2 regions of the Mesorhizobium erdmanii genome follow, and region 1 is predicted to be linked to the other one. Evidence: predicted binding sites of a transcription regulator. Region 1 holds the regulator's gene; the other holds the start of a gene.
What was found. The regulator LexA, encoded in region 1, represses DNA repair genes until DNA is damaged. The targets are predictions, from matches to a motif close to TGTTCNNNNTGTGTTCNG.
Positions count from the first base shown of each region.

Region 1 (7,203 bases):
GCGACATCGATGGCACGTCCCAGCCCATGGCATTGTAGATCACCGACTGGCGGGCGGCATTGGTCAGGTGGTCGTCGCCACGAATGATGTGCGTCACACCCATGTCGTGGTCGTCGACGACGACGGCATGCATGTAGGTCGGATTGCCGTCCGAACGCAGGATGATGAAGTCGTCGAGATCCTTGTTGGGGAAGCGCACCTCGCCTTGGACGCGGTCGTGGACGATCGTCTCGCCCGCGGTCGGCGCCTTGATGCGGATGGCGCCCTTGACGCCGGGCGGTGCCTCGGATGGATCGCGATCGCGCCACTGGCCGTTGTAGCGCGGCGGCAGGCCTTTGGCCCGCGCTGCCTCGCGCATTGCCTCCAACTCGGCAGGCGTTTCGTAGCTGTAATAGGCCTTGCCCAGACGCACGAGTTCCTCGGCCACCTCGCGGTGGCGCGGAGCGCGCTCGAACTGAGAAACCGCGTCGCCGTCCCATGACAGGCCGAGCCAGGTCAGGCCGTCGAGGATGGCAGCGGTCGCGGCATCGGTCGAACGCTCGCGGTCGGTGTCCTCGATGCGCAGCAGCATCGTGCCGCTCGTGTGTTTTGCGTAGAGCCAGTTGAACAGCGCCGTGCGCGCGCCGCCGATGTGCAGATAGCCGGTGGGCGAGGGGGCAAAACGGGTGACGACCTTGTCGGACATGGAACTCTCGCAAACCATCTGAAGCGGGGTGCGGCTGCGCGGACTTTCGCGCGCCCGGCGTTCATGTAGCATAGGGCGTCAGGGGTGCAAGGGGCAGACCCGATGGCTGGACGAGGCCGAGGCTTGGATCAGGGCGAGGACGCCAGCGTTGGCGTCAGCGAGCGGTCGCTGTTTGCGATGCCTTTGGCAACCCCCCTGCCATCGCCTCTCGTGCCCGCGCCCGGCAGCCGGCCGTCGCAGGCGGATAACCCGGCGCCGCTTCAGTCCCCTGCCTCGGGCAGGATCGTGCGTGTGCGGCGGCAACTTGGCCAGGTTTCCTTGCCTCGCCTGCGCCATGGCGTGGCCAAGGCGGCCGAGCTCGAGCTTGACCGTGGCATCGCCTTCCTGCTGGTGCCGGTCTGTCTGGCCACTGGAGTGATCGGCTATTATTCGCTTGACGCGGAGCCTGATTTTGCAAGGCCTGTCGCGGTCGTCGTGCTGATGGCGGTCTGTGCCTTGGTCTCGCGTTCCTGGCCGAAAACCCATCTGGGCTTCATGGCGGCATTGCTATGCGCGCTTGGCCTGCTTGCCGCCAAGGTCGAGACACGGCGGGCGGGTACCCAGATGCTGGGTTCCGAAATCTCGACGCAAGTGACCGGCCGCGTCGTCTCGCTCGACCGGATGGAGACCGGCCGCATCCGACTGACCATAGACGTGACGTCGACCGACCGGCCGAAACTGCGCTATGCGCCGGAAAGGGTCCGGCTTTCGGCGCGCGATATCCCGGTGGAAATGACCGCTGGTTCCTTGGTCACAGGCTACGCCAAACTATTGCCGCCGACCGGTCCGGTGCGGCCGGACAGCTACGATTTCTCCTTCGACAGCTATTTCGCCGGCATAGGCGGCAGCGGCTTCTTTCTCGGCAATCCAAAGCTGGTCGCGGCCGCCGATGGCGAGATGCCCCTCACGGCACGCCTTTTCTCTGGAATAGAAAATGCGCGCGAAGCCATTGCCGATCATATCCGAGCCACCGTCGGCGGTGCCGAAGGCGAGATCGCGGCGGCGCTGATCGTCGGCGTGCGCGCCGGCATTCCCGATGAAATCAACGAAGCGATGCGGCGTACCGGCATCTATCACATCATCTCCATTTCGGGACTGCATATGGCGCTCGTCGCCGGCACCATCATGGGCCTGCTGCGCGGCGCCTTTGCGCTGTTCCCGGTCTTCTCCGCGCGTCGGCCGGTGAAGAAATACGCGGCCGCCGCGGCCCTCTTATCGATCGCCGCCTATCTGGTGATTTCCGGCGTCGTCGTTGCCGCCGAACGGAGTTTCATCATGCTGGCCGTGATGCTGACGGCCGTCCTCTTCGATCGCGCCGCGCTGACAATGCGCAATCTGGCGATCTCGGCGATTGCCGTCATCGTGGTGTCGCCGCACGAAGTGGTCGGCCCGAGCTTCCAGATGTCGTTCGCCGCAACGGCAGCCCTGGTCGGGGCCTATGCCGGCTGGGCTGATCACCATGCGGGAAAGACCAGACCGCCCCCGCCAAAGCGATCCTTGCCTGGATTTCTGACACGAAAGTTCCTGCTGGCGACAGGCGGATTGGCGATGACCTCGATCATTGCCGGCTGCGCCACGGCGCTGTTTGCCATCTGGCATTTCCAGCGTGTGTCGCCGCTCAGCCTGTTCGCCAACCTGGCTGTCATGCCAATTGTGTCAGTGGTGATGTTCCTGGCCGTTGCCAGTGCGTTGCTGATGCCGTTCGGATTGGATGCGCCATCCCTTTACCTGATGGGCAAGGGCCTGACGGCGATGATCGCGATATCGGCTTGGATATCGGAACGCTCGCCGGTCGATGCGGTCGGGCTGATCTCGCAGCAATCCGTACTGCTGGTGACAGTCGCCCTCGTTATCGCAACGATGGCGACAACCTGGCTGCGGCTTGCCGCAGTTCCATTCGCGCTTGCCGGCCTGCTGACGGTGTCGGATACGCGTACGCCCGATGTGTTGATCTCCGAAGATGCGCGGCTGGTCGCGTTGCCGATTGGCGGGGGCGAACTCGCGGTCAACCGGGCTCGTCCGAACGAGTTCACCGTCGACAACTGGAAACGCGCGCTGGCAGCCGAAACCATCGTCGTGCCGGAGATGTTCAACGAGGCAGACGGGCGATTCGACATTGCCGATGCCGTCAATCTGCCCCCAGGAGCGCCATTCTATTGCACGGACGGCGTCTGTCTCGCCCGGCATCCGTCCGGCGCGATCATCGCGCATGTCGAGGACCGCAAGGATACGTGGAAGGCTTGCGGTTTCGCCGATTTGATCGTCGTCAATGACGCGACCGGCTACGACGCCTGCCACAATCCGCTGGTTCTCGTCGTCACCAAACGGCAACTCGCCCGCAAGGGTAGCGCCGCCGTCTTCTTCGACCGCCAATCGGCGACCAGTCCGCCAATCGTCAGCTTCGCGGTGGACGGGCCGTATCGGCCTTGGCACGAGCAGCGAAAATATTCACGCGAGGCGAGGGGGCTGCCGCCCTATCAAAAACCCGGAAAGCCGGCCGCCGTCCCTGCTCAGTAGCGCCGGATCAGCCCGACGAGCTTGCCCTGCACCTTGACCCTGTCCGGCCCGAAGATGCGCGTCTCGTAGGCGGGGTTGGCGGCTTCAAGGGCAATCGAGGCGCCCTTGCGGCGGAACCGCTTCAGGGTCGCTTCCTCCTCGTCGACCAGCGCCACGACGATCTCGCCCGGGCTAGCCGTGTCGGCGTTGCGGATAATGACCGTATCACCATCGAAGATCCCGGCCTCGATCATCGAGTCGCCCTTGACCTCCAGCGCGTAATGCACGCCGCCCATGATCATGTCCGGCGGCACCGAGATCGAATGTGTCTGATGCTGGATCGCATCGATCGGCACACCGGCGGCGATACGGCCCATCACCGGGATCGACACGGCGGGAACCGCGTCGTCGTCATTGCCGGCCGCAGGCAAGCGCGACGGCGCCGGCTTGATCTGGCGGCCGAGGCCGCCTTGACCAACACCGCCTTGACCAAGACTGCCCTGGATGACGCTCGGCGAGAACTTCTTTGCCGCGTTGAGGCCCGGCGCGATCGAATCCGGCAACCGCAGCACTTCCAGCGCGCGTGCCCGGTTGGGCAGCCGGCGGATGAAACCACGTTCCTCCAGTGCCGTGATCAGGCGATGGATGCCCGATTTGGAGGCGAGATCGAGCGCTTCCTTCATCTCGTCGAAGGAGGGCGGGATGCCGCTTTCCTTGAGCCGTTCATGAATGAACATCAGCAGTTCGTGTTGCTTGCGCGTCAGCATGGCGCCCCCCAAGGCATTGGACAAAGGGTATGAACCAGAATCGAAAAACAAACCCAGAACAAACCCTATCTGTTCCAGTTGTGTTCCGCAACTGTTTAAAGTTTAGTGAATTTGTTAAGGCGTCGGAAATTATCTGCCCCGGCGGAGGGCGGCTATCGGCTGATCCTGCCGCCGGCACCTTCATTGAAATTGTTATGGTTAATGGCCTGTGGCCTAGCGCATGGTGACGCTTGGCATCAGCTTCTCAAAGGCGCCTGCGAGGTGGATTTGTATGGTTTGTCGATCCATTCCCGGCGGAACGAAACGAAATCAAAACGCCAACGATCACCGTTTGTCGGGCGCGGCTGGCGGTTCAGGCCTCCGGCGCCGTTCCGGCCAGGACCTGCGCATAGGCGCGGGCATCGATGTTGCCACAGGAGATAACGCAGACGACGTTGCCGGTTGCCTTCTCGCTGCGCGGAACAGCGGCTAACAGGCAACCGGCACCTTCTGCCACGATCCTTGCCTTCGACGCGGACGCGCTGAAATCATCCGGAAACGGCTTTCAGGCTGCCGGCGCGCGCCGTGTAGGTGTTGGCGCCGTTGTCTTCGCTGTGGACATAGACGTGCAGCGTGTAGCCGATATGCGCCGTCATCAGCGCCTTTGCCCGCTCGACATCGCGATCGAGCGCCGCCTCCATGATGGCGGTGTGATGCTCGATGGCGATCGCCTCGCGAAGTGCGTCCATTGCCTCGCCGTAGCCGTCCTTGAGGCCGGCCGCCGCTCGCAATGTCGGCGCCAGGCCGAGAAAACGATGATGCCGCCGCAGCTGGTCGGCGATCGTCGAGCGGAATCGCAACAGCCAGTTGGACGTCGCCGCACTTAGCAGCGCCGCATGGAATGCCTCGTGGCTCTCGTCCCACTTGTCGACTGCCGCATCGGAAGGGTCGTCGACCGCGGTCTTGCAGCGCGAGAGCCGGTAGTGAGCGGTGACAACCGCGTCCTCCCATTCGCTGCCGCCGTTCGCGATCGATTCGATGAACAGCGGCATTTCGACAACCATCCTCGCGCGCGCCAAATCCTCGAGCTCGGCTCGCGACACGGGAGCGACGGCAAAGCCGCGATTGCTGATGGCGGTGACGAGGCGCTCGGCTTCAAGCCGGGACAATGCTTCGCGCAACGGCGTCCAGCCGACGCCGTATATGCTGCGCAACGCACTCAGCTTGAGCGGCGCCCCCGGCATGAGGCGGGTGGCCAGGATATCGCGACGCAGCAGCTGATAGGCGGCTTCCGTCTTCGTGGAATTGTTCTGATCCTGCATCACGATCCGTCCATCATCGGGCTTGCGAAAATTATATATCATGGGGACGTATGGCAAGAATTATATATAATGTTTGACACGCGGCGAGCGACTGACCATGATCGCGGCAGTAGCCGCCCGATGAGCGGCGCTGATCAAATCTGGGAGGAAATGATGTTGAAGTCGAAATCCGCTTGGCTGTCGGGACTGGCGCTGGCAAGCGCATTGATGGTCGGAATCGGCAGCGCCGCGGCCGATCAGATCCGTGTCGGCATCGCCAATTTCGGCGAGCATCCGCAATTGAACGCCGCCATAGCCGGCTTCAAGAAGGCATTGACGGACAATGGTTTCGTCGAGGGCAAGGACGTCGTCTACACGGAAAGCCACACCAATTTCGACGCATCGCTGGTGCCGCAGATGATCGCCAAGCTGCAGGCGGAGCAGCCCAAGCTGATCTACACCATTACCACGCCAGTCTCGCAGATCGCCAAGAAGGCGCTTGCCGGCTCCGGCATTCCGATCGTCTTTGCCGCTGTCACCGATCCGGTGGCGGCGAAGCTGGTACCATCGTGGGACGCCGGAGACGAAGGCATGACCGGCGCCAGCGATCTGCAGGACGTCGCCGCTGTCATGGCCTTCACCAAGAAGCTGCTGCCGAACGCCAAACGCTTCGGCGTGCCGTACAATCCAGGCGAGGCCAATGACGTTGCCTTGGTCGAGAAGATCAAGGCGGCCGCACCGGCGGCCGGCTTCGAAGTCGTGGAAGTCGGCATCGACAACGTCAATGATATCCAGCAGCGCATCGCTTCGCTCGCCGGCAAGGCCGACGTGATCTACGGCCCGGCTTCGAACCTTATCCAGCCGGCGATCGCCGCTGTCTCAGCTGCCGCTCGCCAGGCCGGTATCCCGGTCGTAAACTCCGATGACAGCGCTGTCCGCAACGGCACCGTACCGGCAAGCTTCGCGGTCAATTACACGCAGGTCGGCATCAATGCCGGCAACATCGCCGCCGAGATCCTCAAAGGCAAGGATCCCAAGGCGATCGCGCCCTCGCGCCCGGCCTACAAGGATCACATGGCAACGATTTCCCGCAAGACGATGGCCGCGTTCGGCATCGAGATACCGGCCTCGATGGCCGATTGCGGCTGCATCGTCGACTGACATCGGGCTGCCGAGGTGACGGCGTGGGCGCTGTCACCTCAGGCCAGGGAGGAACGATGCTCGAGATCCGATCCGCGCGCAAAGTGTTCTACAAGGGCCAGGCCGACGAGAAAGTCGCGCTGGACGGTCTCAGCCTGTCGTTGGCCACAGGCGAGTTCGGCATCGTCATCGGCTCCAACGGCGCGGGAAAGAGCAGCATGCTCAACGCCATCTCCGGAGCTCTTGTGCTGGATTCCGGCAAGATCCTGATCAATGGCGCCGATGTGACGGCCATGCCGGTACACAAGCGCGCGACAAGATTGGCGCGCGTCTTCCAGGATCCGATGCGCGGCACCGCCGCCAGCATGACCGTGGCGGAGAACATGCTGCTCGCCGATCTGCGCAGCCAAAAACGCACATTGCGGCAAGGGCTGAACGCCACGAGGCTTGCGTCATACAGGGAGCGGTTGTCGATATTGGGCCTCGGCCTTGAAAATCGCCTCGATACGCGCGTCGACCTGCTCTCGGGCGGCCAGCGGCAGTCGCTGTCGCTGATCATGGCGGTCGGCGGATCGCCCGACCTGCTGCTGCTCGACGAGCATACCGCGGCCCTCGACCCACGCACCGCCGAGATCGTCATGCAGGCGACGGTGCGTGCCGTCAACGCGCTGAAGCTGACCACCCTGATGGTGACCCACAACATGCAGCACGCCGTCGACTATGGTAGCCGGGTGATCATGCTTGACGCAGGCCGGGTCCTTCTGGAGGTCACCGGCGAAGAGAAGGCGAGGGTCAC
Region 1 is NZ_CP033361.1:3,942,518-3,949,720, forward strand. It holds gene gltX (glutamate--tRNA ligase) at 1-685, opposite strand, end outside; gene EB233_RS19085 (ComEC/Rec2 family competence protein) at 788-3,241, shown strand; gene lexA (transcriptional repressor LexA) at 3,235-3,987, opposite strand; gene EB233_RS19095 (hypothetical protein) at 4,017-4,214, shown strand; gene EB233_RS19100 (hypothetical protein) at 4,340-4,483, opposite strand; gene EB233_RS19105 (GntR family transcriptional regulator) at 4,515-5,288, opposite strand; gene EB233_RS19110 (ABC transporter substrate-binding protein) at 5,442-6,428, shown strand; gene EB233_RS19115 (ABC transporter ATP-binding protein) at 6,485-7,203, shown strand, end outside.

Region 2 (7,203 bases), 230 kb from region 1:
TGCGTGGCGATCTCACCGCGAGCTTCCTCATCCGCACCATCGCGCATGGCAAGGTCGACTTCTTCGGCTCCACGCTGGTGGCGCTCGGCCAGCAGTCCGAACCGCGGGTGAGGGCGCTGCTGGCCGGTGGGCACGATGTGGCCTTGCAGGCATTGTTCCGCAGCGCGGGGCTGGCGGCCGCCACCCATCCGGTCATCCTGCGCGCGCTGAAAATCTGGCGGGAGGTCGCCAATGGCAAACGCGTCGCCGGCGTGCAGGAAGTCAGCTGGCTGATGCTCAAGGAATTGGGCGGCCAATCCGCCGAAGGCGATCTCGCCGCCCTGGTCAAGTCGATCCATCTCGACGCACTGCGCGAGAATGCGCGGGGGCACGCACTGGCGATTGCCGCTGCCTAAAGCGCGTCGTCCTGAAACGGACTCACGCGACGCGCTTTAAGCCTTTGTTTTGATGCATGTCGTTGTCCAGAACCGCTGCACACTTCTGGGCGACATGCACTAACCTCGATCCTTCGCAAAGAAGTCCGGAAAATCTTCGATCGCCGCTGCGATGATGCGCAGCGAAGCTGCTACCTGCAGCGTTTCACCGGCGCTACTTCGCTGGGCAATCGTGCCGGCATACTGCCTGGCGACAGTTACTGTCGACGTCCGCGGCTCGCCGGGACGCCGGAAAAGCAGCTCGCGTGCCAGCCCGCGCAGAAAATTCGACATCGAGAGAGCCGTTTCGGCCGGCAGGGTTGAACTTTGCAGCGCATGGCGCAGGCGCAGGATTTCGATACCGACCGTGACACCCGCTATGCTGCCGTCCAGAACAGAGTCGCCCTTCTTTCCGGTGCGTTGTGTCTGCGACATAAGCTGGTTGACGCGGTCATAGGCAAGGCTCTCGAAAGCGGTGCGCCTGGGCACGCGCTCGTGCAGGCAAAGGCGCGCCAGATCTTCGCGCATCACGCGCACGATTCGGTTGACGAAGACCCACGGATCGGAGGGAAGCACGACGATGAAGACACCGATCGCCAGGAGAATGCCGACCAGGATTGACGCGCAGCCCGCCAGGAAGGGCCCGGGATCATAGGTCATCCCCTGATGCGGGCTCAGAAAGGCCAGGAAATTGATGGCGAAGGCCGTGGCGACGCCGACATAGCGCGGATTGGCCATCGCCAGTGCCGCAGGCACCAGGATCGGCACGACAAAGACCATGAACCAGCCGAATCCTGGCAAGGCCGGAAGCGCGATCTGGCCGACAAGGAAGGCAAAGGGCAGGGCCAGCAATGTGCCTTTGAAGAAGCCCCAGGCCACTTGCACCGGGTCGGGACGGGCGGCAAACAGGCTGGAGACGACCGAGACGAGAATGACCGTGCCCGCCGCTTCCGACCATTTCGTCGTCAGCCAGAAGGCCGCGACCAGCAGCGTGGCGAGAGCGGCGCGGACGGCATTGCGCGAGGCCGCATGGTAGTCGCGGTGCACCATGAGTGCAGGCTGCTTGCGCACGCGCCCCGCGCGCGACGCGGGTGCCCGCAAGGCGTCGAGGCCACGCAGCACTTCTTTAAAGGCTTCCGCGAAATCGGCGGCGATGGTGAGGCGCGTGATGGCCCCCAGTCTCTCCTCGGCCTGTCCGTCCGGCATGTCGGGCATCTGCCTTGCCCGGGCGGCGATCGCATCGAGGCGCGCCACCCACGGCGTCGTGTCGTCGAGAGCCGCTGGTCTGGCAACAAGTTCACCAACCAGAGCCTGCAGGTCGGCACGCACGGGAATTAGCGCCGCGTTTTTCGGTGCGGCATGTGCATGCAACGCGCGTGCCGCCGACAGGGCCGAAAGCAACTGGCCGATGGTGCGCCGGACAGGATGGGCGCGCGTTGCCAGGCTCGGCGCCTCCAACCTGGCATAGACCCGCATCTCGCCGAGTGTCTCTGCCTCGGCGATCAATTTTCGGTGGAGGTCGGCCAGTATGGCTGCATCGCGGCCTGAGAAGGCACCGCCCGCATAGACGGCAAGGTCGAGAATGCTGCGCTTCAGCCTTTCGATGATGGCTTCGCCTGCCAGCTTGGGCAAGATGAGCCGGCTGGTCACGCCGGCGCAGACGATGCCGAGCACGATTTCCGCGCAACGGGCGACAGCGAGATCGACGACCAGATGGGGTTGCCCGAAGGCCGGCAGGCCGATGATCATCGCCGTATAGCCGGCAAGTGCCGCGCCATAGGCCTCGGGATTGCGCAGCAGCGACGAGACGAAGGTGCTGATGCCGATCCACACGGCAAGCACCGTCACCAACAACCACGGATTGGAACCGAAGACTGTGGTGATGCCGATCGCCGCCAACCCGCCCGCCAGCGTGCCGAGCAAACGGTAGAAACCCTTGGCCAACACCATGCCCGCGACCGGTTGGGCGACGATGAACACGGTCATCATCGCCCACTGCGGATGATCGAGCTTTAGCGCATAGGCAGCCAGAAGGGCGATCAGGCCGGCCGACACGGTTCTAAGGGCGAAAATCCAGTCCGAGCGCGTTGGTCGAGTGAGGTCGGCGAACCGTGCCCCGAGATAATCTTTCAGCCGCGCCCAGGTCACATGCTCGACTCCGTATCCGCACGGACAAGGTAGGGCAGCGGGAGCCTAGATATCCAGCACTTCCGCTTCGGCGAACTCGGCGCGTTCCTGGATGAAGCGGAAGCGGGCTTCCGGCTTGGTGCCCATCAGCGCGTCGACCGCGTCCTTGGTGGCGGCCTCGGCATCGATCACATCGACCCGCAGAAGCGTGCGCTTCCTCGGGTCCATGGTGGTCTCCTTGAGCTGCGAGGCCATCATTTCGCCCAGGCCCTTGAAGCGGCCGAGTTCGACCTTGCCGCGCCCTGTGAACTCGGTGCGCAGGAGTTCGTCCTTGTGCGCGTCGTCACGGGCATACGCGACCTTGCCGCCTTGCCGGATCGAGTAAAGCGGCGGCACCGCCAGATAGAGATGGCCGCCACGCACCAGCGCCGGCATTTCCTGGTAGAAGAAGGTGATCAGCAGCGAGGCGATGTGGGCGCCGTCGACGTCGGCGTCGGTCATGATGATGACGCGGTCGTAGCGCAAATCCTCGTCGCGATACTTTGAGCGCGTGCCGCAGCCGAGCGCCTGGATCAGGTCCGATATCTGCTGGTTGGCGGCCAGCTTGTCGTTGCCGGCGCTGGCGACGTTGAGGATCTTGCCGCGCAGCGGCAACACGGCCTGGCTGGCGCGGTCGCGCGCCTGCTTGGCCGAGCCGCCGGCCGAGTCACCTTCGACGATGAACAGTTCGGCGCCGGCCGCGGCATTCTGCGTGCAGTCGGCGAGCTTGCCCGGCAGGCGCAATTTGCGCACCGCGCTTTTGCGCGACACTTCCTTTTCCTGGCGTCGGCGCACGCGCTCGTCGGCGCGCGCGATCACCCATTCGAGCAGCTTCGAGGCTTCCTGCGGATTGTCGGCCAGCCAATGGTCGAACGGGTCGCGGATCGCGGTCTCGACGATGCGGATCGCCTCGATCGTCGCCAGCCTGTCCTTGGTCTGGCCGACGAATTCCGGCTCGCGGATGAACACCGACAGCATGCCCGCCGCCGAGATCATGACGTCTTCCGAGGTGACGACAGAGGCGCGCTTGTTGCCGACGAGGTCAGCATAGGCGCGCAAGCCCCGGGTCAGCACGTTGCGGAAGCCGGCCTCGTGGGTGCCGCCTTCACCAGTCGGGATGGTGTTGCAGTAGGAATTGATGAAGCCATCGCCGCCGAACCAGGTCACCGCCCATTCGAGCGAGCCGTGGCCGCCCTGCTTTTCGCTTTTTCCGGCGAAGATTTCGCGCGTCACCTGGAAGTCGTCGCCGAGCGATGCCTTCAGGTAGTCCTTGAGACCGCCGGGGAAATGAAACTCGGCCTTGGCCGGTGTCGGATCCTTCTCCTTGATCAGCGACGGATCGCAGGTCCAGCGGATTTCGACGCCGCCGAACAGATAGGCCTTCGAGCGTGTCATGCGGTAGAGCCGGGCCGGCTCGAAGGCGCAGCCCTTGCCAAAAATCTGCTCGTCGGGATGGAAGCGGGTCCTGGTGCCGCGGCGGTTGTGGACCTCGCCGAGGTGCTCGAGGCCGCTGACCGGAATGCCGCGCGAGAATCTTTGACGGTAGAGCTGGCGGCCACGCGCGACTTCGACCTCGAGATGGTCGGACAGCGCATTGACCACGGAAACGCCGACGCCGTGCAGACCGCCCGAGGTCTCATAAACCTTGGAGTCGAACTTGCCGCCCGAATGCAGCGTCGTCATGATGACTTCGAGCGCCGGCTTCTTGTATTTCGGATGCGGATCGACCGGGATGCCGCGGCCATTGTCGGTAACGGTCAGAAACCCGTCGGCCGAAAGCTCGACATCGATGAAGGTGGCATGGCCGGCGACCGCCTCGTCCATCGAATTGTCGATGACCTCGGCGAACAGATGGTGCATCGCCTTGTCGTCGGTGCCGCCAATATACATGCCCGGCCGACGGCGCACCGGCTCGAGGCCTTCGAGCACCTCGATGTCGGCGGCGCTATAGCCCTCGCTGCCGTCCTTGGTGGCGGCCGGGCGCTTGGCCGCTGCCTGCACCAGCGGGTCCGCTGGGCGCGCCGGTGTGCGAACCGGCTGCGGCTGCTTGTCGATGTTGCCGAAAAGATCGTTGTTGTCGTCCATGCCTGCCATAGCGTCCGGTGCTGCGAATCACTCGTCGATACTGGCACGCTTTTCGGCGCCAAGCGACGGAGGTTCCTGTTACGTTCGGGGATTTGACCCCTCTTATCCTAAAACCATTCGATAACCAAGCGGGCGGAAATAGGTCCAATACCGCCGTTACGCATTCCTGATTCTTTAACAAAGCGGCCTAACGTGAGCCCAACATAACAAGAAACGGCAGGCATCAGGGGTTTCGGCGTGAGGGGCAAGGCCATAACGATGATCGGCATCGCCGCCGTTTTCGGCGCGATCTCGATCTTTGCCGCGGATTTCTGGGTCAAGAGCCAGGCCAAGCCCGATGCCGAGGAAAAGACGGCGTCGATCGCCGCTCCGGCACCGCCCAAGATCCAATTCAAAACCATCGTGGTGGCGAACGCACCGTTGCGCTACGGCATGGAACTCGACCGCGCCAAGCTGATCCAAATCCCATGGCCGCAGGATTCCCTGCCGCAGGGCGCCTTTGCCACCATTGAAGGATTGCTCGGCGAAGGCAATCGCATCGTGCTGTCGCCGATCGAAGTCAACGAACCGGTTCTGCTGACCAAGCTGTCGGGACCGAACGGCCGCGCGACGCTCTCCAACATGCTGACGCCGGGAATGCGGGCGGTCACCATCCGCACCGACGAGATCGCCGGTGTCGGCGGCTTCGTCACGCCGGGCGACCGCGTCGATGTCATGCTGACGCGCGATGCCGGTGAAATCCAGGAAGTCGCCAAGAACGCGCAAGGCGCGGCCGGTTCGACCATCACCTCCGAGATCGTGGTTTCCGACGCCAAGGTGCTGAGCGTCGGCCAGGGCGCCGACGAGCGCCAGACCACACCGCAGATCGCCAATTCCGTGACCATCGAGGTGACGACCGAAGGCGCGCAGAAAGTGGCGCTCGCCCGCACCGTCGGCACGCTGTCGCTGTCGCTTCGTTCGGCGGGCGAAGGCGGTGACGGCAAGGACGGCGTCACCACCATCTCTTCCTTTGGTGGATCGGTGGCGGGCAAGGCCCAGGCAGCAGCCGGTTCGCTCTTCGATGCGATGACGAAGGAGCCGGAGAAGCCGAAATTCAAGACGGTCATCGTGACGCGCGGCACGAAGGCCGAGGAATATAAGGTTCCCGCGCGGGACCAGAAGTAAAGCCCGGTGGGGACCGGCAGGGCGGGACAATGTTGATGCGTACCCAATATCCAATGACGGGCCGGTTGCGCTGCTTGCGCGCCCTGGCGATGGCGGTTGCTCTGGCGGCGGGCGGAATGCTCGTCTTGCCCGGCGCTGCCAAGGCGGACAATGAGATCGTCTATGTCTCCGCGACCAAGAATGCATCGATCAAGGTCGCCAAGGGCAAGCCCAAGACGATCGTGACCAGTGCCGCCTTCTACCAAATCGTCATCGGCGACCCGGAGATCGCCAACGTCAATCCGCTGACCGACAAATCCTTCTATGTGCTCGGCAACAATCTCGGCACCACCGGCATTGCGCTGTTTGACGAGAAGAAGCAGTTGGTCGGCACGGTCGACATCGAGGTGACGCTCGACACGGATCAACTGGCCAGCACCATCCGCGCCAGCGTGCCGGACGCCAAGATCAAGGTCGGCTCGGCCAATGGCCGTGTCGTGCTGTCGGGAGAGGCGGATGACGCGGTCGCCGCCGACAAGGCGAACAAGATCGCCACCCGCTTTTCCGGCAACGAGGAGGTGATCAACTCGGTCAATATCTCGTCGTCGCAGCAGGTCCAGCTCAATGTCCGCTTTGTCGAGATCAATCGCCAGGCAAGCCAGGATCTCGGCGCCAAATACAGCGCCAATTTCGCCTACGGTATCGGTGGGCGCGATGTCACCATCGATCCAGGAACCGTGCCGGCGGCCGGAACGGGCGAGATCATCGGCCGGCTGTTGTCGAACGGCGTATCGATCGATGTTGCCATCAAGGCGCTCGAAGAGCGCGGCCTCGCCCGCCGGCTGGCCGAGCCGAACCTGATTGCCCGTTCGGGGCAGACGGCGAGCTTCCTCGCCGGCGGCGAATTTCCGATCCCGGTTTCCGAGGACAACGGCAAGATCTCGGTCAGCTACAAGAAGTACGGCGTCAGCCTCGATTTCACGCCGACCGTGCTCAAGGACGGGCTGGTGAGCCTCGACATCGCGCCGGAAGTGTCCTCGATCGATGCGTCGGCCTCATACAACATCGGTACCATCTCCGTGCCCGGTTTCATCGTCCGCCGCGCCAAGACGTCGGTCGACCTGAAGAATGGCCAGAGCTTCATGATCGCCGGGCTGCTGCAGTCGCAAAACGACATCACCACATCGCGCATTCCCGGCCTGGGCAAGATGCCGGTGCTTGGACCGTTGTTCTCGTCGAAATCCTATCAGCGCCGCGAAACCGATCTGGTCATCATCGTCACGCCCTATCTGGTCAAGCCGGTCGATCCATCGAAGAAGATGGCCGAGCCGACTGACGGCACGCAGCCGGCCAGCAATGTCGACTATTTCCTCAACAACACCGAGGAAGTTAAGGC
Region 2 is NZ_CP033361.1:3,717,077-3,724,279, forward strand. It holds gene EB233_RS18030 (DUF2336 domain-containing protein) at 1-395, shown strand, start outside; gene EB233_RS18035 (FUSC family protein) at 495-2,561, opposite strand; gene parE (DNA topoisomerase IV subunit B) at 2,607-4,664, opposite strand; gene cpaB (Flp pilus assembly protein CpaB) at 4,902-5,828, shown strand; gene EB233_RS18050 (type II and III secretion system protein family protein) at 5,858-7,203, shown strand, end outside.
Region 2: the regulator LexA is predicted to act here: its motif matches at 4,735-4,752, upstream of parE (DNA topoisomerase IV subunit B).